Regions from separate parts of the Streptomyces sp. NPDC021224 genome, predicted to be linked through region 1. Evidence: riboswitches for the same ligand, from Rfam matches in the RefSeq annotation. Region 1 holds a riboswitch; each other region holds the start of a gene.
What was found. A riboswitch is a leader RNA that binds a small molecule or an ion and turns the genes downstream of it on or off. The one in region 1 is predicted to bind cyclic di-AMP.
Positions count from the first base shown of each region.

Region 2: linked by a shared signal. The riboswitch ahead of ACH4PY_RS21715 (NlpC/P60 family protein) and the one ahead of ACH4PY_RS08360 (transglycosylase family protein) in region 1 are both predicted to bind cyclic di-AMP.
Region 3: linked by a shared signal. The riboswitch ahead of ACH4PY_RS13025 (peptidoglycan DD-metalloendopeptidase family protein) and the one ahead of ACH4PY_RS08360 (transglycosylase family protein) in region 1 are both predicted to bind cyclic di-AMP.
Region 4: linked by a shared signal. The riboswitch ahead of ACH4PY_RS05395 (M23 family metallopeptidase) and the one ahead of ACH4PY_RS08360 (transglycosylase family protein) in region 1 are both predicted to bind cyclic di-AMP.

Region 1 covers NZ_JBIRPW010000002.1:710,500-716,159, forward strand. The annotation lists gene ACH4PY_RS08345 (nucleoside triphosphate pyrophosphohydrolase) at 1-381, shown strand, start outside; gene ACH4PY_RS08350 (cytochrome P450) at 484-1,761, shown strand; gene ACH4PY_RS08355 (transglycosylase family protein) at 1,898-2,965, shown strand; cyclic di-AMP (ydaO/yuaA leader) riboswitch at 3,377-3,505, shown strand; gene ACH4PY_RS08360 (transglycosylase family protein) at 3,511-4,218, shown strand; gene eno (phosphopyruvate hydratase) at 4,404-5,660, shown strand, end outside.
Region 2 covers NZ_JBIRPW010000008.1:176,092-181,751, reverse strand. The annotation lists gene ACH4PY_RS21720 (NlpC/P60 family protein) at 1-61, opposite strand, end outside; gene ACH4PY_RS21715 (NlpC/P60 family protein) at 416-1,456, opposite strand; cyclic di-AMP (ydaO/yuaA leader) riboswitch at 1,463-1,621, opposite strand; gene ACH4PY_RS21710 (NlpC/P60 family protein) at 1,762-2,892, opposite strand; gene pcrA (DNA helicase PcrA) at 3,092-5,545, shown strand; gene ACH4PY_RS21700 (M23 family metallopeptidase) at 5,592-5,660, opposite strand, start outside.
Region 3 covers NZ_JBIRPW010000004.1:316,378-322,037, forward strand. The annotation lists gene ACH4PY_RS13015 (phytanoyl-CoA dioxygenase family protein) at 1-306, shown strand, start outside; gene ACH4PY_RS13020 (ATP-binding protein) at 316-3,096, shown strand; gene ACH4PY_RS13025 (peptidoglycan DD-metalloendopeptidase family protein) at 3,172-3,996, opposite strand; cyclic di-AMP (ydaO/yuaA leader) riboswitch at 4,000-4,192, opposite strand; gene ACH4PY_RS13030 (GNAT family N-acetyltransferase) at 4,576-5,592, opposite strand; gene ACH4PY_RS13035 (uridine kinase) at 5,655-5,660, opposite strand, start outside.
Region 4 covers NZ_JBIRPW010000002.1:48,028-53,687, reverse strand. The annotation lists gene ACH4PY_RS05400 (MBL fold metallo-hydrolase) at 1-1,059, shown strand, start outside; gene ACH4PY_RS05395 (M23 family metallopeptidase) at 1,464-2,753, opposite strand; cyclic di-AMP (ydaO/yuaA leader) riboswitch at 2,801-2,963, opposite strand; gene ACH4PY_RS05390 (N-acetylmuramoyl-L-alanine amidase) at 3,395-4,048, shown strand; gene ACH4PY_RS05385 (DUF4240 domain-containing protein) at 4,109-4,762, opposite strand.

The DNA of each region.
Region 1 (5,660 bases):
CACCCGCACATCTTCGGCGAGGAGGTCGCCGAGACGCCCGAGCAGGTGCAGGCCAACTGGGTACGGCTCAAGGGCGTCGAGAAGGCCCGCGAGTCGGTCACGGACGGGGTGCCGCTCGCCTCGCCGGCTCTGGCGCTGGCCGCCAAGCTCGCCGGGAGGGCGCGGCAGGCCGGGCTCCCGCTGCCCGTCACCCCGCCCGCCCCGCTCTACGACGACGAGAGCGCGCTCGGCGACCACCTGCTGGCCGAGGCGGCCGCCGCCCAGTCGTCCGGCATCGACCCCGAGGCGGCCCTGCGGCACGCGGCACGCCGCTACCGTACGGCGATACGCGCCGCCGAGTCGGAGGTGCGGGCCGGGCGGAACGGGCCCCGGGAGCCGTAGCCGCCGCGGCGGCGGGTACGCGCACGGCTGCCCCGTCCCGCAGGCGGGCGCACCCGCACAGGGGCGCATCCCGCACACGGGCGCGTCGCGTACGGTCGGGGGATGACCGACGGCGCCGCCATGCCCGAGCTCTTCACCTGGGAGTTCGCCACCGACCCCTACCCCGCCTACGCCTGGCTGCGCGAGCACGCGCCCGTCCACCGCACGACGCTGCCCAGCGGGGTCGAGGCCTGGCTCGTCACCCGCTACGCCGACGCGCGCGAGGCGCTGGCGGATCCACGCCTGAGCAAGAACCCGGTGCACCACGCGGAGTCGCCCGGCGCGCGCGGCAAGACCGGTATCCCGGGCGAGCGCAGCGCGGATCTGATGACGCATCTGCTGAACATCGACCCGCCCGACCACACCCGGCTGCGCCGCCTGGTCTCCAAGGCCTTCACCCCGCGCCGGGTGGCGGGCTTCGGGACGCGGGTGCAGCAGCTGACGGACCGTTTCGTGGACGGCTTCGCGGCACGCGGGGAGGCGGACCTGATCCACGAATTCGCCTTCCCGCTCCCTATCTACGCCATCTGCGACCTGCTGGGTGTCCCCGCCGAGGACCAGGACGACTTCCGGGACTGGGCCGGGATGATGATCCGGCACGGCGGCGGTCCGCGCGGCGGTGTGGCGCGCTCGGTCAAGCGGATGCGCGCGTATCTGACGGAGCTGATCCACCGCAAGCGCGCCGAACTGGCGGCGGGCGCCGCGGGCGGCCCGCCCGACGACCTGATCGCCGGTCTGATCCGGGCCTCCGACCACGGCGAGCACCTGACGGAGAACGAGGCCGCGGCCATGTGCTTCGTGCTGCTCTTCGCGGGATTCGAGACCACCGTCAACCTCATCGGCAACGGCACCTACGCGCTGCTGCGCAACCCCGGGCAGCGCGCGGTCCTCCAGCAGGCCCTCGCGTCGGGCGACCACGGCCTGCTGGACACCGGGATCGAGGAACTCCTTCGCTACGACGGCCCCGTGGAGCTGGCGACCTGGCGCTACGCCACCCGGCCGGTCGAGATCGGCGGCGTGGCCGTGGCCCAGGGCGACCCGGTCCTGGTCGTGCTCGCGGCCGCCGACCGCGACCCCGAGCGCTTCACCGACCCCGACCGCCTCGACCTCGCCCGGCGGGACAACCCGCACCTCGGGTACGGCCACGGCATCCACTACTGCCTCGGCGCGCCGCTCGCCCGGCTGGAGGCCAGAACGGCGCTCGCGACCCTGCTGACCCGGCTGCCGGACCTGCGGCTCGCCGCCGATCCCGGCGATCTGCGGTGGCGCGGCGGCCTGATCATGCGTGGCCTGCGCACCTTGCCGGTGGCCTTCACCCCCGAGGCGCCGCAGCAGAACTGACGCGTCGTCAACCTCGTGACCGCGACGTGACGACCGCTACATCGACTTGTGATCCGTTGGCCAACCCCGCTACGTTCTGCGGTCAACGCGAGGCGTGCGAAGGCTGCGCGCGACGGCACCGATGAAAGGCGACCGTATGCTCTCCGCCAACGGCAGGCACCGACGCCCCCGCCAGGCCCCCGCGGCCGTGGTGACTGTGGCGGCGACCGGTGCGGGACTCGCACTGCCCCTGCTGGTCGCGGGTGCCGGGGCCGCGCAGGCCGCGGACGGCGGCACGTGGGACAAGGTCGCGATATGCGAGAGCGGCGGCCAGTGGGACGCCACCTCGGACAACGGCGTCTTCGGCGGCCTCTCGCTCACCGAGGACACATGGGTCCGCTACGGCGGCCTGCTCTACGCCCCGCGCCCCGACCTCGCCTCCCGCGCCCACCAGATCAAGGTGGCCGAGAAGGTCCTGGACGCCCTCGGCCCCGACGCCTTCCCCGGTTGCGAGCTGGGCACGGGCCTGCTCGACGACCCCGCCGGCGACGACAGCGGCAACGGCGGCGGTAACGGGAACGGCGACGGCTCCACCGCCACCCCCGCGCCCACCACGACCGCCGACCCGACCGCCCCCACGGCCCCCGCCGACCCCGGCACCCCGGCGGCGACGCCCACGACGCCCGCCGCACCCACGACGCCCGGCACCCCCGCGACCGGCACCGGCACGGGCACCCCCGCGCCCCCGGCCACGGCGAGCCCCACCCCGACCGACCCGAGCGCCCCTGCGGTCACCCCCACCGCCCCGGCCACCGACCCCTCCGCCCCGGCGACGTCCGCCACCCCCGCCGACCCCGGCACGCCCACGGCGGGCTCCGGCCGCCACGCGCGCCCGTACAGCCCCACCGACGAGGAGCTGGCCGCGGCCGACCGGGCGAGCCGTACCCGTACGACCGCCGTCGTTCCGGGCGCCACGGACGGGGACACCGGCGCGGGCACCGCGGACGACGGCCAGGCCAACGACCAGGGCAACGGCGGCAATTCGGACACTACTTCACATAAGGCGACGGACGTCTACAAGATCGGCGCCGGTGACTCGCTCTCCGGGATCGCGGCCGCGCACGACGTCCCCGGTGGCTGGCAGCACCTCTACGACGTCAACCGCCAGGCGATCGGCGACGATCCAAACCTCATCAAACCCGGACAGACCATCGATCTCGGGTGAGGTGTACGGCCGTCCGGAGTGAAATCCCCTGTCGTACATGCCTGGTGACAAAAAGGACGTAGGGGATTTCCGTTCCATGGGGTGATGTGACAAGCCTCTCCTCGAACCTGTGACCGCCTCCTTGACTCCCGCCCCGTCGCGGCCCGTCCGACCTGCGGATTCGTCCAGCGGCCGACATCGTGGCCGCAGTTGGCGTCCGAAACGCGAGTGTTTGTTCAATCCGGTCCGGTGTGCTTAACGTCTAAGCGCTCGCCACAGCGGGCCCCGCCGGAGCGGAACGCCGAGTCCTGCCGCCGCGCCCGACGGGAGCAACCGACGCGAAAGCGCCGCAGGCAGGAGCGGGGGACCCACGGTCTTTCCGCCGGACCCAGGCAACGGACGGCATCGTGCCGCGCAGCCCGCTGCGCCGTCGCGACGAAGCCGCCGCCGCCCCCACGGGTCCGGCTCGGGGTGAAGCAGGGCATCCGCCTACGCGGTGCCGGCCGGGCAACTCACGTCCGAACCCGACAGCTGACCTCGCAGGCGTCGGTGAGGGACATACACACATGGGTAAGCACCGTCGTGCCTCGAAGATGGTCCGATTCGCCACTTTCGCCGGTGTTGCCGGCGTCGCCGTCGCCGCGCCGCTGATCGGCGCCACCTCCTCCTCGGCCGCCTCCGTGGCCACCTGGGACGCCGTCGCGCAGTGCGAGTCCGGCGGCGACTGGCACATCAACACCGGCAACGGCTACTACGGCGGCCTGCAGTTCTCGCAGTCCAGCTGGGAGGCGGCGGGCGGCCTGCAGTACGCGCAGCGCGCCGACCTCGCCACCAAGGACCAGCAGATCGCGGTCGCCGAGAAGCTCCTCGCCCTCCAGGGCCCCGGCGCCTGGGCGTGCGCCTCGGCCGGCGGCCTGACCGCGGGCGGCCCGGCCCCCGACATCAACCCCGGCGGCTCGTCCTCGTCGTCCTCCTCGTCGAGCAGCTCCAGCAGCTCCACGGCGGCGAAGACCACGACGAAGACCACCACCAAGACCACCGCCGCCAAGAGCACCCCGGCCAAGAAGGCCGCGAAGCCCGCGAAGCACACCGCCACCGACTGGCAGCGGCACGGCGCCAAGGGCTCGTACACCGTCGTCTCCGGCGACACGCTGTCCGAGATCGCCGCGAGCCACCACGTCAAGGGCGGCTGGCACAACCTCTTCCAGCTCAACAAGGACGTCGTCAAGGACGCCGACCTGATCTACCCGGGCCAGCACCTGCGCCTCGGCTGATCCGGGACGGGGGGCGAGCAGCCCCCGCACGCCCTCACCGGCCGGCCGGACGCGCGGCGCGCCTCGCGGCGCCCGCGCGCCCGGCCGGTTTTCCGTCTCAGGGGCCGGGCCGAGGACCGGCCCGGGGACGCGAGCCGGTTAGGCTCGTCCCGGAAAAACGAGAAGACATCTCAGAAGGAGACAACGTGCCGTCCATCGACGTCGTCGTAGCCCGGGAAATCCTCGACTCGCGAGGCAACCCCACCGTCGAGGTCGAGGTCGGCCTCGACGACGGCAGCACCGGCCGGGCCGCAGTGCCGTCCGGCGCCTCCACCGGCGCCTTCGAGGCCCTCGAACTCCGCGACGGCGACAAGAACCGCTACCAGGGCAAGGGCGTCGAGAAGGCCGTCCTCGCCGTGATCGAGCAGATCGGCCCGGAGCTCGTCGGCTACGACGCCACCGAGCAGCGGCTGATCGACCAGGCGATGTTCGACCTGGACGCCACCCCCGACAAGTCCTCGCTCGGCGCCAACGCCATCCTCGGCGTGTCGCTGGCCGTGGCGCACGCCGCCTCCGAGGCCTCGGACCTGCCGCTCTTCCGCTACCTGGGCGGCCCGAACGCGCACGTCCTGCCCGTCCCGATGATGAACATCCTCAACGGCGGCTCGCACGCGGACTCCAACGTCGACATCCAGGAGTTCATGATCGCGCCGATCGGCGCGGAGTCCTTCTCCGAGGCGCTGCGCTGGGGCGCCGAGGTCTACCACACCCTCAAGGGCGTGCTCAAGACGCGCGGCCTGTCCACGGGCCTGGGCGACGAGGGTGGTTTCGCGCCGAATCTCGGCTCCAACCGCGAGGCGCTCGACCTGATCATCGAGGCGATCAAGCAGGCCGGCTACACCCCCGGCCAGGACATCGCGCTCGCGCTGGACGTCGCCGCGTCCGAGTTCTACAAGGACGGCTCCTACGCCTTCGAGGGCAAGTCGCGCTCGGCGGCCGAGATGACCGACTACTACGCCGAGCTGGTCGACGCCTACCCGCTGGTCTCCATCGAGGACCCGCTGTTCGAGGACGACTGGGACGGCTGGAAGACCATCACCGACAAGCTCGGCGCCAAGGTGCAGCTGGTGGGCGACGACCTGTTCGTCACCAACCCGGAGCGCCTGCAGAAGGGCATCGACAACGGCACCGCCAACGCGCTGCTGGTGAAGGTCAACCAGATCGGCTCGCTCACCGAGACGATGGACGCCGTCGAGCTGGCCCAGCGCAGCGGCTACAAGTGCATGATGTCGCACCGTTCCGGCGAGACCGAGGACGTCACCATCGCCGACCTGGCCGTCGCCACCAACTGCGGCCAGATCAAGACCGGCGCCCCGGCCCGCTCCGAGCGCGTCGCCAAGTACAACCAGCTGCTGCGTATCGAGGAGATCCTCGACGACGCCGCGGTCTACGCCGGTCGCAGC
Region 2 (5,660 bases), on a different contig from region 1:
GGGGGCGTTTGCGGTGCGCGGCGGGGCCGGTGGGACTGCCGGCGGGACTGTGTGAGGCCATCGCGGCCGTCACTCCTTCCAGGGAACGGCCCGGCGGCGCCTGCACGGGGGAGCAGGACGCCGCCGGGCCTTCGGCGGGGGTGGCCGATGCCGTCCACGAGCCGGGACGGCAGTGGGGTGTCGGCCACCTGAGGAGCGACGCTAGACCCGCCGGGGGCGGAAAAGGGGCGCGCTGACCGGGACTGACCTCATCCGGTCGGCTCTGCCCGCTTCCGACCGCTGTTCGACGGGTGACCCGCCCGCATATGCCCGCAGCCTGACCGGATCCCCCGGAACCGGTTCCGTACGACCGACGTACGGTACGGGGCAGGGGGCGCGGTCAGGCTGCGGAGGCGGGCGGCGCGGTGCCGGGGGGTCAGGCGACCCGGCGCGCGGTCGAGAAGGGCATCCAGCTCATCGGGGCGACCTCGACGACCGCGCCGGTGTGCGGGGCGTGCACGATCTGGCCGTTGCCGAGGTAGATGCCGACATGCGAGTTGCCGGAGTAGAAGAAGACCAGGTCGCCCGGCTGGAGGTCGGCCTTGGAGACGGGCACCCCGTAGTGGATCTGGTCCTGCGTGGTGCGCCCGATCGTCACGCCCGCCGCGCGGAAGGCGGCCTGGGTGAGCCCGGAGCAGTCGTACGAGCCGGGGCCGGTCGCGCCGCGCACGTACGGCTTGCCGCGCTGCGCGAGCGCGAACTGGATGGCGGCGGCGGCCCGGCCGCTCGCGGGGCCGGAGTAGGTGTAGTCCGTCTTGGACGACGAGCCCTTGTGGATGTTGGCGACCTGGGTGCGCTGCTGGGCGGTGAGGCTGTTGAGCAGCTTCTGCGCCGCGGCGAGCTTGTCCTCCATGGTCTTCTTCTGCGTCGCGAGCTGCTGCTGCGCGGTGGTGAGCTGCGCGAGGCTCGCGGTGGCCTGCGACCGCTGGATGGAGGCCTGCTCCTGCTGCGTCCGGAAGTTCTTCAGCGCCGCGGTCTGGCTCGCCGACAGCTGGCTGAGCGTGTGCGACTGGTCCAGGAAGCCCGCCGGGTCGCTGGACAGGAGCAGCTGGACGGTCGGGTCGATGCCGCCGTCGCGGTACTGCGCGCTCGCGAACTGGCCCAGCAGCCGCCGGGTGGCGTTCATCTGCTCGGTCTTCTCGGCGACCTCGGCCAGTAGCGTGTTGGTCTTGGTGCGCTGCGCCTTGGTGTTCTCCACCGCCTGGTTGTAGGCCTCCGTCGCCACCTCGGCCTGCTCGTTGAGGGTGTCGATCTGCTTCTTGACCTCGGCGATCGACGGCTTCGGCTTGGCGGGCGCGGCGCTGGCGCTCTCGCTGAGCAGGGTGACCGAGGCAAGGGCCGCGGCGGTGACCCCGACCGCCGCGCGGGGGGCGGTGAGGGCCAGCAGGCTCTGACGCGGCTTGCGGTGCGACGCCACGAAGGCGACTCCTTCCGTGAACCGCCGACCGGGTTAGCTGACGGGTTCGGGCCGGGAAGGCTGGCCCTACGGTGCGGTGCCGTGCGGCACCGTGTCCGATTCACCCCAAGTGTGCTTGGTGGGTCCCCGGTTCCGGCCTGGGGCCGGATTGAGCGGAGGCGATGCGCTGCCGGTGCCGTCACCGGCGGAGAACGCATCACCTAGCGGGTTACGGTAGTCAAACTCCCCCGAGTCTGGGAAGTTTGGATCGGAACGTGACCGAAATCGCTTTGTGATCTTACGGTTGGTGACCGCTCGCTCCCGTGTCAGTAGGGGCGGACCACCCCGTAGATGGGCATTTCGGTGATCGGCGCGATTTTCACGACCGTGCCCGTGTGCGGCGCGTGGATCATGTTGCCGCCGCCGATGTAGATGCCGACGTGGCTGTGGTCGCTGTAGAAGAAGACCAGGTCGCCGGGCTCCATGTCGGACTGCGACACCCGGGTGCCGACGGTGACCTGCTCACCGGTGGTGCGCGGCAGCGTCACCCCCGCCGCCTTGTACGCCGCCTGCGTCAGGCCCGAGCAGTCCCACGAACTGGGCCCGGTCGCGCCCCACACGTACGGCTCGCCGATCTGGTCGCGCGCGAAGGCGATGGCCTTGTCGGCGATCGAGGAGTTCGCGGCGGAGGACGTGGTGGTCGTGGAACCGGCCTGCTGGGCCTGCTTGGCCGCGGCCGCCTTCTTCGCCTCCTCCGCCTTCGCGATGGCGGCGGCCTTCTTCGCGGCCTCCTCCGCCTGCTTCTTCTCCAGTTCCGCCAGCCGCGCCTTCTCCTGCGCGGTCAGGCTGTTGAGGAGCTTCTGCGCCGCGCCCAGCTTCTTCGCCACGTCCGCCTTGGCGGCCTTGAGCTGCGCCTGCTTCGCGGTGAGCGTCTGGAGCGCCTGCGCGGCCTGGATGCGCTTCTGTGTCGCGTCGGCCTGCTGCACCCGGAAGTTCTCGACGGCGGCCTTCTGCCGCTTGCCGAACAGGTCGGTCAGATGCCGCTGGTCGAGCAGATCCTGCGGGCTGGCCGCCAGCAGGTAGGTGGCGGTCGAGTCGTCGCCGCCGCTGCGGTACTGGGCGGAGGCGTAGATGCCCAGCTGGCGGCGGGACTCGTTCAGCGTCTGCGTCTTCTGGGCGGCCTGCGCCAGCAGCGTGTTGACCTTCGTGTTCTGCTGGCTGGTGGCTTCCTTGATGCCGTTGTAGCTCTCGGTGGCCACCTCCGCGTCGTGCTGGAGGGTGTCCACCTTCGCCTTGACCTCGGCGATCGACGGCTGCGGGGAAGGAGCCCCGGGAGCGGCGGCCGCCGCCTCCGCGAAGATGGTCATGGTGGCCAGCGCGGCGGTCGTCAGCCCCACGGCCGTGCGCGGCCCCGGGGTGCTGAGTATCGCGGTGCGGGACTTGCGGTGTGTCGCCATGCCCGACGGACTCCTTTCGGACGCTGCCTGGTGCGGCACCGTAACCAAGTGGCGCAGCCAGGGGAAGGCCGGTGTCCGGTTGGCCCCGATACCTTTTCGTAATCAATTCCGATTCTCACGGTGTGTGATTCGCGAGCTACGGGGAAAGGGGGCCGAACCGGACCGCGCTGTCGCTGCCACCGCCTAGACTCGGGAGGCGATGAGCAGCCTCTTTGACGACGACTTCCTCGCCGGCCTCCAGTCCGGTCTGCACGTGGCCCCCGAGCCCGCCGACCCGGACGCCCCGCCGCCCCCGGAGGACCACGAGTTCGGCGGCGGCGCCCCGGGCGGTGAGCGCGACGCGTACTACCGCAACGGCGCCCCGCGCCCCGCGACCGATCCCGCGCAGCTCCTGGAGGGGCTCAACGAGCAGCAGCGCGCCGCCGTCGAGCACTCCGGCGGGCCGCTGCTCATCGTCGCCGGCGCCGGCTCCGGCAAGACCCGGGTGCTCACCCACCGCATCGCCCACCTGCTCGCCGCCCGGGACGTCCACCCCGGCTCCGTCCTCGCGATCACCTTCACCAACAAGGCCGCGGGCGAGATGAAGGAGCGCGTCGAGGAGCTGGTGGGCCCGCGCGCCAAGGCGATGTGGGTGTCGACCTTCCACAGCGCGTGCGTGCGGATCCTGCGCCGCGAGTCCAAGGTGCTCGGCTTCACGTCGTCCTTCTCCATCTACGACGCCGCCGACTCCAAGCGGCTGATGGCCCTGGTCTGCCGCGACCTGGACCTCGATCCGAAGCAGTTCCCGCCGAAGTCCTTCAGCGCGAAGATCTCGGGCCTCAAGAACGAGCTGGTCGACGAGGAGACCTTCGCCGGGCAGGCGGAGAACAGCTTCGAGAAGAAGCTCGCCGAGGCGTACGCGCTCTACCAGGCGCGGCTGCGCGAGGCCAACGCGCTCGACTTCGACGACATCATCATGACCACGGTCAACCTGCTCCAGGCCTTCCCGGACGTCGCCGAGCACTACCGGCGGCGCTTCCGGCACGTCCTCGTCGACGAGTACCAGGACACCAACCACGCGCAGTACACCCTGGTCCGCGAGCTGGTCGGGACCGGCGAGGAGGCGGGGGAGCTGTGCGTCGTCGGTGACGCGGACCAGTCGATCTACGCCTTCCGCGGCGCCACCATCCGCAACATCCTCCAGTTCGAGGAGGACTACCCGCAGGCCCGCACGATCCTGCTGGAGCAGAACTACCGCTCCACCCAGACGATCCTGTCCGCCGCCAACGCCGTCATCGAGCGCAACGCCGGCCGCCGCGCAAAGAACCTGTGGACGCAGGCCGGCGACGGCCCCGTCATCACCGGCTACACCGCTGACCAGGAGCACGACGAGGCCCAGTTCGTCGCCGACGAGATAGACCGCCTCACCGACGCCGGTGACGCCCGCCCCGGCGACGTCGCCGTCTTCTACCGCACCAACGCGCAGTCCCGGGTCTTCGAAGAGGTCTTCATCCGCGTCGGCCTGCCCTACAAGGTCGTCGGCGGCGTGCGCTTCTACGAGCGGCGCGAGGTCCGGGACGTCCTCGCGTACCTACGCGTCCTCGCCAACCCCGAGGACGGCGTCCCGCTGCGGCGGATCCTCAACGTGCCCAAGCGCGGCATCGGCGAGCGCGCCGAGGCGATGATCGAGGCGCTCGCGGCCCGCGAGAAGATCTCCTTCGCCGCCGCGCTGCGCCGGGTCGACGAGGCGTACGGCATGGCCGCGCGCTCCGCCAACGCCGTCAAGCGCTTCACCACGCTGATGGACGAGCTGCGCACCGTCGCCGAGTCCGGGGCGGGCCCCGCCGTCGTCCTGGAGGCCGTGCTGGAGCGCACGGGCTACCTGGCCGAGCTCCAGGCCTCCACCGACCCGCAGGACGAGACCCGGGTGGAGAACCTCCAGGAGCTGGCCGCGGTGGCGCTGGAGTTCGAGCAGGAGCGCGGCGAGGAGCAGCCCGGCTCGCTGGCGGAGTTCCTGGAGCGCGTCGCCCTCGTCGCCGACTCCGACCAGATCCCGGACGACGACGAGTCCGGCGGCGTCATCACCCTCATGACCCTGCACACCGCCAAGGGTCTGGAATTCCCGGTCGTCTTCCTCACCGGCATGGAGGACGGCGTCTTCCCGCACATGCGGGCGCTGGGCCAGGTCAAGGAGCTGGAGGAGGAGCGGCGGCTCGCGTACGTCGGCATCACGCGCGCCCGTGAGCGGCTCTACCTGACCCGGTCGATGATGCGCAGTGCCTGGGGCCAGCCCGCGTACAACCCGCCCTCGCGCTTCCTGGAGGAGATCCCGGACACCCTCGTCCAGTGGCGGCGCACCGGCTCCGACGCGAAGGGCCCCGGCGGCGGGGGCGGCACCCCGGCATCCAAGGCGGCCGCGTCCCTGTCCTCCACCCTCGGCGCGGGTACGGGCGCGGGGCGGCGCGGCGCGGGCGGCTTCGCGACACGGCGCGGGGCGGGCGACCGCCCGGTCATCTCGCTCTCGGTCGGTGACCGCGTCACGCACGACAAGTTCGGGCTCGGCACGGTCATCGAGGTGACCGGCCAGCCGGGCGACGAGAAGGCGACGATCGACTTCGGCGACGAGCGGCCCAAGAAGCTGCTGCTGCGGTTCGCGCCGGTGGAGAAGCTGTAGGCGTAGGGCGCCGCGGGCCCGGGGCAGCCGCCTCGGGCCCGGCGGGTCAGCGCGGGTCGAGGCCGTGCTTGAGGAGCCAGGCCAGCGGGTCGATGGGGGAGCCGCCGTTCGGGCG
Region 3 (5,660 bases), on a different contig from region 1:
GACGTCCCGCGGGTGCTCGCCCCGTATGGCGAGGCGGGCGTCTCGACGCTGCGCTGCGCCCCGGCGACGGTCGCCGCGTCGGACCACCGCCCGGTGGTGCTCGCCACCGGGCGGGCGGGCGACGTGTTCTTGTGCCACCCCTTCCTCGTGCACGCCGCGCAGCCGCACCACGGCACCGCGCCGCGCTTCCTCGCCCAGCCGCCGCTGCATCCTGCGGTGCCGCTGGAGCTGGAGCGGGCCGACGGGGCGTACTCGCCGGTGGAGCTGGCGATACGTCGCGGGCTCGGCACCACGGACGTCGGCTAGCGTCTGATCATGCTGTACGGACGGGACGGGGAGGCCGCCGCGCTGCGCGGCCTGCTGGACGGGGCACGGGACGGGCGCAGCGGGGTGCTGGTGCTGCGCGGCGAGGCGGGCATCGGCAAGACCGCGCTGCTGGAGCACGCGGTCGGCGAGGCCGCCGACATGACGGTGGTACGCGGTTCGGGCGTCGAGTTCGAGGCCGAACTGCCCTTCGCCGGTCTGCAGTTGCTGCTGCGAACGGCGATGGGCGCGGACGGCGCGCTGCCGGAACCGCAACGGCGGGCGCTGCGGTCGGCGTTCGGGCTCGGCGGCGCGGAAGGGGGTCCGGTCGAGCCGATGTTCGTCGGCCTCGCGGTGCTGTCGCTGCTGTCGGAGCACGCGGCCGACGGCCCGCTGCTGTGCGTCGTGGACGACGCCCAGTGGCTGGACCGGGCGTCCGCCGACGCGCTGCTCTTCGCGGCCCGGCGGCTGGACGCGGAGGGCGTCGCGATGGTCTTCGCCGCGCGCGACGGCGAGGGGGCCTTCCCCGCGCCGGGCCTGCCGGAGCTGCGCCCCGCGCCGCTGGACGAGACGGCGGCGCTGGCACTGCTCGCCGAGCGCGCCGGGCGGGACGAGCCGATGGCGGACGTGCTGCGCCGCCGGGTGCTGGCCGAGGCGCAGGGCAATCCGCTGGCGCTGCTGGAACTCCCGGCGGGGCTGCGGGACGCGGGCGGCGCCGTGGCCGGGCCGGGCGCGCTGCCGCTGACCAGCCGGCTGCAACTGGCCTTCCACGGCAGGGTCAGCCATCTGCCGCGGGCCACCCAGACGCTGCTGCTGGTGGCGGCCGCGGACCACACCGGCGAGCTGGGCACGGTGCTGCGGGCGGCCGGTGAGCTGGGCGCGGGCGTCCCCGATCTGCCGCCCGCGCAGGAGGCCGGGCTCGTCACGGTGGACGGCACGCTGCTGCGTTTCCGGCATCCGCTGGTGCGGGCCGCGATCCACCAGCGCGCGTCGCTGCCCGAACGGCTCGCCGCGCACCGTGCGCTGGCCGACGCCGCCGACCCCGAACGGGACGCCGACCACCGGGCCTGGCACCTCGCCGCCGCCGCGACCGGCCCCGACGAGGCGGCGGCCGCGGCCCTGGAGCGCACCGCGGGCCGCGCCCGTGAGCGCAGCGGCCACACCGCGGCCGCCGCGGCGTACGACCGCGCGGCCCGGCTCAGCACCGATCCGGCGGCCCGCCTGCGCCGCCTGCTGCTCGCCGCGGAATCCGCCTCGGAGGCCGGTGAGATCCCCCGCGCCCGCACCTTCGCCGACGAGGCCGCCCGGCTGGCGGCCCGGCTGTCCGCGACGGCGCCCCAGGATGGCGGGGCCGAACAGCTCGCCGTCGCACGGACGTTGCACGTGCGCGGGCTCGCGGACTTCCTGGAGGGCGACTTCCCCGCGGCCCACCGGCTGCTCATCGAGGGGGCGGCGCTGGCCGCCGAGGGCGATCCGACGCGCGCGGCGCGCATGCTGGTGCAGGCCTCGCACACCGCGTGGTACCTGGGCGGCGACGCGGTCTTTGACACCGTGGCGCGCCTGGACGCGCTGCGGCTGCCGCCGGACGCGCCCGTGACGCCGGTCGCCCGCTTCCTGGTGGACGCGCTGGGCCGGAGCGCGGCCGGGCACGTACCGCCGGACCTCGGGGCGGCGGCGGCCGCGGCGCGGGCGGCGCACGGCGGACGGGTCGAGCCGGGGCATCTGGTGATGCTGTGCGGGGTCGGTCTGACGCTCGGCCAGGACGTGCAGGCGCACGAGCTGACCACGGTGCTCGCGGCCGAGGGCCGGGAGAGCGGCGGGGTCGGACGGCTCACGACGGTGCTGTTCTTCCGCGCCGAGGCGGAGATCTTCGAGGCGCGCTTCGAGGACGCGGCGGCGACCGCCCGCGAGGCGCTGCGGATCGCGGCGGACACCGGCCAGCGGCAGTGGGTGAGCCAGCTCAGCAGCGCGCTCGCGTACGTCGCCGCGGTGCGCGGCGACCAGGAGGAGTGCCGCCGAAGGGTGGACGCGGCGCTCGCGGGCGGCTCGGGCACCGCGATGCCGCCCGGCGCCCCGTGGGCGTACTGGTCGCAGGGCCTGCTGGAGCTGGGGCTCGGCCGCGCGCAGGCGGCGCTGGAGCGGCTGTCGCTGCTCGGCGAGGAGTCGGTGCGGCACCACATATCGGCCACCCGCAGCATCCCGGACCTGGTGGAGGCGGCGGTGCGGCTCGGGGTGCCGGAGCGCGCGGACGCGTCCTTCGCCCGCTTCGAGGCGTGGGCGGCGCGCTCCGGGCAGGGCTGGGCGGCGGCCCTGGTGGCGCGCTGCCGTGCGCTGCGCGCGCCGGAGGCGGACGCGGAGGCGTACTACCTCGCCGCGCTCGACACGCACGACCCGCACCGGCGCGCGATGGAGTCGGCCCGCACGAGCCTGCTGTACGGGGAGTGGCTGCGCCGGGCGCGCCGCAAGAACGAGGCCCGGGTCAGGCTGCGCACCGCGCTGGACGTCTTCGAGCGGCTCGGCGCGGCCCCGTGGGCGGAGCGGGCACGCGGTGAGCTGGGCGCGGCGGGCGGGACGCTGCCCGAGGCGGGCCGGGAGACGGCGCCGGTGGACGCGGAGGCGGGGCTCACACCGCAGGAGTCGCAGATCGTCCGGCTGGCGGCGGAGGGCCTGTCGAACAAGGACATCGCGGCCCGGCTGTTCCTGAGCCCGCGGACCGTCGGCTACCACCTGTACAAGGCGTACCCGAAGCTCGGGGTGGCCTCCCGGGGCGAGCTGGCCGGGCTGTTCGGCTAGCAACGCAACGGCGGGTGCCCGCCCGGTCGCGAGGACCGGACGGGCACCCTGGGGGCCGTACCGCCGGGGCGGCGGTCAGACGGTGACGCCGTGCGACGCCAGGTAGGCGACCGGGTCGATGTCGGAGCCGTAGTCCGGCGTGGTGCGCACCTCGAAGTGCAGGTGCGGGCCGGTGACGTTGCCGGTGGCGCCGGAGATGCCGATCTCCTGGCCCTCGGTGACGGTCTGGCCGACCGAGACCACCGGGCGCGTCAGGTGGCCGTACAGGGTGTACTTGCCGTCGGCGTGCTTGATGATCACGTCGTTGCCGTAGGCGCCGTCCGCGCCGGCGTGGACGACGGTGCCGGCGGCCACGGAGTGGACCGGGGTGCCGCTCCAGACCAGGAAGTCGACGCCGGTGTGGTGGCCGGAGGACCACATGCTGCCGCCGGTCTTGTAGCCGGTGCCGATGGCGGCGTCGCCGACCGGCTTGGTCCAGCCGGTGTCGGCCTTCACGGCGGCCGCCGGGGCGGCCTTCTTCGCCGGGGCGGCCTTCTTCACCGGGGCCTTGGCGGCCGGTGCGGCGGCCGGGGCGGTGTTCAGCGTGAGGTGCTGGCCGGGGTGGATGATGCCCGGGTTGGCGCCGATGACCTTCTTGTTGGCGTCGTAGAGCGCCTTCCAGCCGCCCTTGACGTGGTGCGTGGTGGCGATCTTGGCGAGCGTGTCGCCGCGGACCACGGTGTAGTCCTGCGCCTTGGCGCTCGCCGCGGCCGGGGCCTTGGCGGGCTCGGCGGCGGACGCGGACTGGGCGACGCCGACGAGCGGGATCGCCACGGCGGCGGCGCCCGTGCCGGCGACGACGCAGACGCGGGTGAGGCGGCTGAGCGAGCGGGGCTTGCGGTGCTGACCCTGTGCGGGCATGGGGATTCCTCTCCTACGCCTGCGAGGTGAGCTGTCGGGTTCGGGCTGGAGATGCCCGGCCGCGGCCGTGGTGCGCGCTCCGGTCAGGTGCGCGGCGGTACGGCGGCACGGCTTCACCCCGAGCCGGCCGGGAGTCGTCCCGGACGGCGGCTTACCTTGGGTCCCCCGCTCCTGCCCTTTGCAGCTCGGATGGTGCTGCGCCCGGGCGGCGGCAGGATTCGGCGTTCCGCCCGGCGGCTGTCGCGGACGTCCGGCCCGCGGTAACGGCGAAGCTAGACGACCCCGCGAGCGGCGGGCAAGCAAACCCGGCATGCCGCCCCATTCCGCCCTTACCGGCGGTCACAGGGCGCCACCCGCGCGATCCGCTGCGTACCCGTGACGGTGACCGTCCGCCGACCGGCGCAGCACCCGCCGCGACATTCGGCCCCCGGCGCGAACAGCGGGTGCGCGACCGGGGCGGGTACCGTGTTCGGCGGGTGACACCGGACACACAGTTCGCCCGAGGTGACCCGCATCACCGTGAAATGTCCGATATGCAGGCCTATTTCACTTCTGGGCGACTTGTTGGCAATGCCCCGGTCAGAACGTCCCCGGTGCCCCGCCGATCCGCGCGTCGAGAGTGCGGCTGAGCCGGTAGCCGACCGGCCGGAAGCCGACCCCGGGCCAGTGGCCCGCCGCCAGCGGCGAGGAGGAGTGCCAGCGGGCCGACATGTAGCGGTGCCCGTTGTCGTACGCCCAGGCCAGCGCGGTGGCCAGCAGCACCCGGCTGATGCCCTCGCCGCGCGCGGCCGGTTCCACGTACGCCTCGGCCAGTTCCACGCACGACTCCGGTATCACCGGGTCGGCGACGGCCGGGACGACCACGACCATGGCGATCTCCTCACCGCGGCGGGAGGCGATCCAGGCACCGCACCGGGGGTCGGCGAGCGCGTCGGTGTAGCGCAGCCGGAGCGCGGCGAGCGCCGCCTCGGGCTGCGGCTGGAAGACCGCGGTGCCGCGCTGCCGCCGCGACGACTCGGCGGCCATCCGCCCTATCTGCGGCAGGTCGCCGGGCCCGGCGCGCCGGATGGCCAGGCCCTCGACCCCGCGCGGCTGCCGGCCGCGCGCCTTGACCGCCATCAGCCCGTGCACCAGCTCGCGGCCGAAGCCCAGATCCGCCCAGGGCGCGGTGGCCACCTCGCCCGCGGGCACCTGCACGTAGTGCACCAGCCGCCGGTCGGCGACCAGCCGCTCGGCGATCCGGGCGTAGAGCGAGCGCAGCACCTCGGTCTCCCGCCCGCCGGGCAGCGCGTGGCCGCCGTACGGGACGAGCGCGGAGCGCGGGTGGGTGCGCAGGCCCGCGGGGTCGTCGGGGGCGAGCGTGACGGGCTGGGCGGCGAGGTAGCCGATCATGTTGCCGTCACCGTCGAGCGCGCGGCAGGCCTCCAGGCCGGGCACCGCGTGCAGCGGGCCCACCAGGTCCTCGCCGCGCACCGGCCCGTCGGCGAGCCAGGACCGCTGCGAGGGCGGGCGCCGCGCGCGGGCGAACCAGCGGTCGTAGCGCTGGACGGCCAGGGGTATGTGCTCGGGAGTCAGCGGCGCGGTGGCGACAGTCATGGTGGTCGAGGACGCTAGCGGGGCGCGGCCTTCGAGGGCAAGGCGCAGCCTGGTCACGACGCTCACCC
Region 4 (5,660 bases), 660 kb from region 1:
CCCCATGTCCACGCCTGGCTCCCGGACGGCCACGCGACGTGGGGCATGGCCAACTGCGTCGTGGTCACCGGGCGGGGTACGGGCCCGGGTCCGGGCACCGCGCTGCTGGTCGACACCCCGTACACCGCCGACATGACCCGGCAGCTCCAGCGGCTCGTCGCCGGGCTCGGCGACGGCGGCGCGGGCGGGGACGGTTACCTGGTCCGTACCGTCGTCAACACCCACGGCAACGGCGACCACTCGTACGGCAACGGGCTCTTCCCGGGCGCCGACGTCGTCGCCACCGACGCCAACGGCGAGCACCTGTGCGCCGAGCCGGAGCCCGCCGTGCTGGCCGGGCTGGTCGCCGCCGCCGACCCGGCCACGCCCATCGGGGCGTACATGCGGCGGCACTTCGCGCGCTACGGCGACTTCGGCGGGGTCACGCCGCTGCACCCGAACCGTACCTTCAGCGGCGAACTGGACCTGGACGTCGACGGGGTGGCGGTGCGGCTCATCGAGGTCGGGCCCGCGCACACCGCGGGCGACCTGATCGTGCACCTGCCGCAGGAGGGGGTGGTGTGCGCGGGTGACGTCGTCTTCAACGAGGACCACCCGGTGCACTGGGCGGGGCCGCTGGAGTCGGTGCACGCCGCGTGCGCGCGCATCCTGGAGTGCGACCCGCGGATCGTCGTACCGGGGCACGGGCCGGTGATGACGCCCGCGGACGTACGGCGCTACGCCGACTACCTGCTGGACCTGCGGGAGGTCATCCACCGCGGGCACGCGGCGGGCCGCCCGCTGCCGGTCCTGGCCGCGGACCTGCTCGCGGCCGACCCCTACCCGCAGTGGGGGCTGAACGAGCGGATGGCGATCCTCGCGGCCGTCGAGTACCGCGCCCTGGACGGCGTCACCGACCGGGCCGACCTCGTCGCCCTCGTCGGCCTCGCGGCGGGTTTCGCGACCGCGACCGGGACCGCAGAGGCAGAGGCAGAGGCAGAGGCGGAGGACGGCAGCGGCGGACGGGAGCGGGCCGCCGCGGACGGCGGGGCGGCGGCGGGCGGCGGCGCGGGCAGCTGACCGTACGGGCGGCGGGCCGGAGCAGCGGCCGCGGGGACGATGCCGGGCCGTGGGCTGGAGATGCCGACGGCCCCGGCGTCGGGGGGGGTGAACGCCGGGGCCGCGGCGGCTCCTGGGGGCCGGGAGCGGGCGCCGAGCCCGTGCCGTGACCGTACTCCTGCGGTGTTTCCGTCGTGCGTCCGCGGCCGCTTCCGCGCCTGCTTCCGCGATCCGCTTGCGCGGTCCGTCTCAGCGTAGTGCTTCCGCGTGGTGCTTCCGCGTCATGCGCGCCGGACGCCGCCGGTGGTGTCGGGGGCAGGACGGGTGCCCGCCCTCCGATACCTCCGAGCCTATGCCCGTGCGCCTAGTTTATGCGCGGATATCCGTACGTGCGTGCGTTTCGGCGTGGTGTTTCGCGCCGGATTTCAGACGGCGACGTCATGGCCGTGCAGCCACGGCACCGGGTCGACCGGTGCACCGCCGCCGGGGCGTACTTCGAGGTGCAGATGCGGGCCCGGCACATTGCCGGTCGCGCCGACCCGGCCGATGGTGTCGCCCGTGGTGACGCGGCCGCCGGTGGCGACCATCGTCGACAGGTGGCAGTACCAGAGCTCGGTGCCGTCGTCGAGCCGCAGCACGACCCGGTAGCCGTACGAGCCCGCCCAGCCGGCCGAGGTGACCGTGCCGGTGTGGACGGCGTGCACCGGGGTGCCGGTGGGGGCGGCGAAGTCCTGGCCGGTGTGCGTGGCCCACATGTTGCTCGACTCGCCGAAGGCGTTGGTGAGCGTGTACGAGGCAACCGGCTTGACGTAGGAGGCGGCGAGCTTCGCCAGCCGCTCCGCCTCCGCCTGCGCGGCGGCCTCGGCGGCGGCCTTGGCCTTCGCCTCTGCCTCGGCCTTCGCCGCGGCGGCCTGCTCGCGCACCTTGCGGGCCGCGGCCTCCTTGGCCGCCTGCTCCGCGGCGACCCGCTCCACGGCCTCGCGGGCGCGGCGCTCGGCGTCCGCGCGCTGCTGGGTGACCTGGGCGATGATGCGGCTGCACAGCGCCTCGCCGGGGTCGGCGGCCTCCGCGGCGGGCTCGGCGCACGGGGCGTCCTCGGCCTCGGCGGTGCGCGGGGCGGCGGGGGCCGCGGTCGCCGCCCGGGTGACGGCGGCGGGGTCGTACGACGGGGTGCCGACCGCCACGTCCGGCAGCGGCACGGCGGGGGCGGGGGCGGGGGCGGGAACCGCGGCCGGGGCGGCGGGAGCCGCGGGCACGGCGGGCAGGTCCGGAGCCGCTATCGGCGCGGCGGCGGCGGGGGGCTCGGCTGCGGCGGCGACGCCGCCCGCGCCGACCGCGGCCATCGCCGCCATGCCGAGCACGGCGGAACCGACGCTCGCCGCGCCGCTCAGACCGGCACCCAGGCCGCCGCCCAGCCCCGGGAGCCCGCTGCGCTGCCGGGGCAGGCGCGGCTGGCTGCGCGGGCCGTCACCCGGGAGACCGTCGCCCGGGAGGCCGTCGGCGTCGGGCCGGGGGGAGCCGGCCGGCGCGGGGGCCTCGGGGGCGGGGACTGCGACGGCTGCCGGGAGCGGTTCGGCGGAGCCGGGGAAGCCCTGGTAGGAGGGGACTTCGGGGGTGACGGGAGTGACGGGGACGCCGGGGAAAGCACCGGGGCCGTCGGGCGAGAAGCGCTCGCCGGGCTCTCCGAAGTGCCACTGTCCGGTCGGTTCTGCCACCGGAGTCGGAGCGTAGGCAGGCTGGTTGGACGCCACGGGGGCGCACTCCTTTCCTTCCTTCTCGCCTACCGGGTTAGCTGACGGGTTCGGAGCAGGAAGGTCTCCTACGGACGGCCTGACGGCCCCCCGATTCACCCCATTGGACCCCTTCCGTGGTGACGGAAGGGCGGGTCCCCGGTTCCCGCGGACGGGATTCGGCAAGCGCACGGTGCCGCCTGTCGGCGGCAGTGACGACCGCGCTGCGTTATCGAACGTTAATAGAGCCGGACGGGTTTTCCAAGCCGAACCGAAGAGTTGGGGGTGGGAAGCAATCGGGCAGGGTATACGGAGAGGGGAGGAAGCGGACACGCGGCGTGGCCGGGCAGTGATGTGAGTGTTCGCCAGTTGTTACCGGGAGGGGGAGGCGTGATCACGCGCAGTGAGGGTTCGATGACCCGTGCGGCAGCGCTCGGAGGGCGCGCCGCAGCAGGTACGGGCGCACGCGGGGCGGGCACGGCGGGCGCGGCACAGGTACGCCAGTGGTCTGGACCTGTGCCATTTCGCGAATCCCTTGGCATGTCAGGGGCGTGAGCCGCACGATGGGCGGGCCCCATGTCTTTGTCATGCACTCGTCCATACCATGACGCCTCAGGGAGCCCTCGATGCATCGCCCCAACCCCGGCGAGCCCAGCCGCCGTTCACTGCTGCGCGGCGGACTCGGACTCGGCGCCGCCGCCACCGCGGGCCTGGCCGCCGACCTCTGGCCGGCCGCCTCCGCCCCGGCCGCCACACCCGCCGCGAACCGCGCCGCCCGCGCCGCCGCAGCCGCCGTCGACTACCCGTCAGCCACCTGGGCGCCGGCCAGCACCGCCAACTACACGGCGTCCAACCGGCCCACCAGCTACCCGATCCAGATGGTGGTCATCCACGTCACGCAGGAGACCTTCGCCGACACGATCACGCTCTTCCAGGACCCGGCGCACGCGGCCACCGCCCACTACGTCGTCCGGTCCGCCGACGGGGCGATCGACCAGTGCGTCCGCGAGCACGACATCGCCTGGCACGCCGGGAACTGGGACTACAACACCCGCAGCATCGGCATCGAGCACGAGGGCTGGGTCGACCAGCCGTCGTACTTCACCACCGCGATGTACCACTCCTCGGCGGCGCTGACGGCGGCGATCTGCGACAAGTACGGCATACCCAAGGACCGCGACCACATCATCGGCCACGTCCAGGTGCCCGGCACCGACCACACCGACCCGGGCCCCAACTGGGACTGGGTGCGCTACATCCGGCTCGTCAACGGCGTCTGAGCCGGACGGTCGCGGGCGCCGCGGGGCCCCGCCCTCCCGGACCGGCCCGGGTCACAGTCGTCACGGGCCGGGGGCGTCGAGGGGCAGGTCGAGGGGGAACAGGACGCTCAGCCGCGGCAGCCGCCGGGCCGCCTCCTCCTCGTCAAGGGCGGACCAGCGGCGCCCGGCCGGGTCGGAGCCGTCCACCGGTACGGGCGGGGCGCCGGCCCTCCGCCCGCCGCCCGGGGCGGGCCAGGAGCGGCGGGCGCCGCGGACGGCGGCGTAAAAGGCGTCGCCGAAGTCCTCGGAGGGGCCGGTGGCCAGCTCGTACGCGGCGAAGCCGACCGTGTCCAGGGCGGGCCACACGGGGCGGTCGGCGGCGGGCCAGGACGCGCGCGGGCAGGCGGACAGCCGCAGCACCTCGGGGGCGTAGGCCAGCACGTCCGGGTCGTTCGCCGCGGCCTCGAAGACGGCGCGGCCGAGGCCCATCATCCAGTGCTGGAAGGAGCGGAAGGTGTCGTCGGAACACCAGCCGCCGAAGATCCGGTCGGCGGCGGCCCACAGGTCCCAGGTGCGGGCCAGGTCGGTCAGTTCGTCGAGCCAGGCCTGGAAGGCCACGATCTCGTCGCCGGTGCGCCGCGCGAGGCCGTCGCGCAGACAGGCGTCGCGTTTGTCGCTGCCCCTCCCGTGCTGCCGGGAGTCCTCCAGGAGGGCCCAGAAGGAGTCGCTGTTCATGGAGGTTGACTATGCCAGGGGCTTCTGACGACTCCAATTCGCTTGTCAGGGACGGAAGTTGACGTCGCACGCTGGGCGGGCGGCTGTGACGCGCGGGCCGCGGGTGGTTCCGGATCCGGGGCGGCCGCGGGCTCTCCCGCACCCGGCCGGGGCGGGACGAGGGCCTGCCGGACGCCGTGTCCGGTGACCCTCGCCACACGCGCCACACCGCGTCCGGCACCCCGGGCGAGGCCGTACCGGCTGCGCCGCACGCACCGTGTCCGGTGCGCCGCGCCATCTCCGTCGCGCCGCACCGCGCCGTGTCCGGTGCGCCGCGCCCGGCCTCGCCGGGAGCCCGTGGTGCCACTCCGGCAGCGCCCGGCCTGGGGGCCCGAGCCCTGCGTCCCGCAGCCCGGGACCGTACGGGCGGACCGTCGTCCACAGGGTGTGGACGGACGGGTCGCGCCCGGGTCGGCGGCGGTGGGGCCGCCGGTACGGACCGGGGGCGGGACGGAGGGGTCAGGCTCTCCAGAGCCAGGCGAAAACGGCGGCGCACGTGCCCATGGTGACCAGGATGGCGATCAACCGGACCGTCAACTCAGGGGCCTCGATGGCCCGCTGCACCGTTCGCCACAAGCCATTCGTGATCATGGCTCACCTCCCGCTACGGCAGGTGCCCCGCGCTGAAGTGGCAGGTCACCCGCCTTACTCACAACGGTGATGCCCCACCAGCCCCAGCGCCCACGCCGCTCCGCCCGATTCACCCGACTGGCGGAACACGATCCACCGTTCGGCGGTACGCTCCGGCCGCTGCGACCGTGCGCCGGAGCCCGCGGTTCCCGCCGGTCCGACCGCCCGCGCCCCTTCGCGCCGTGATTTCCGGCCGGCCACCGGACCTGCGGTCCTGACCGGGCCGAAC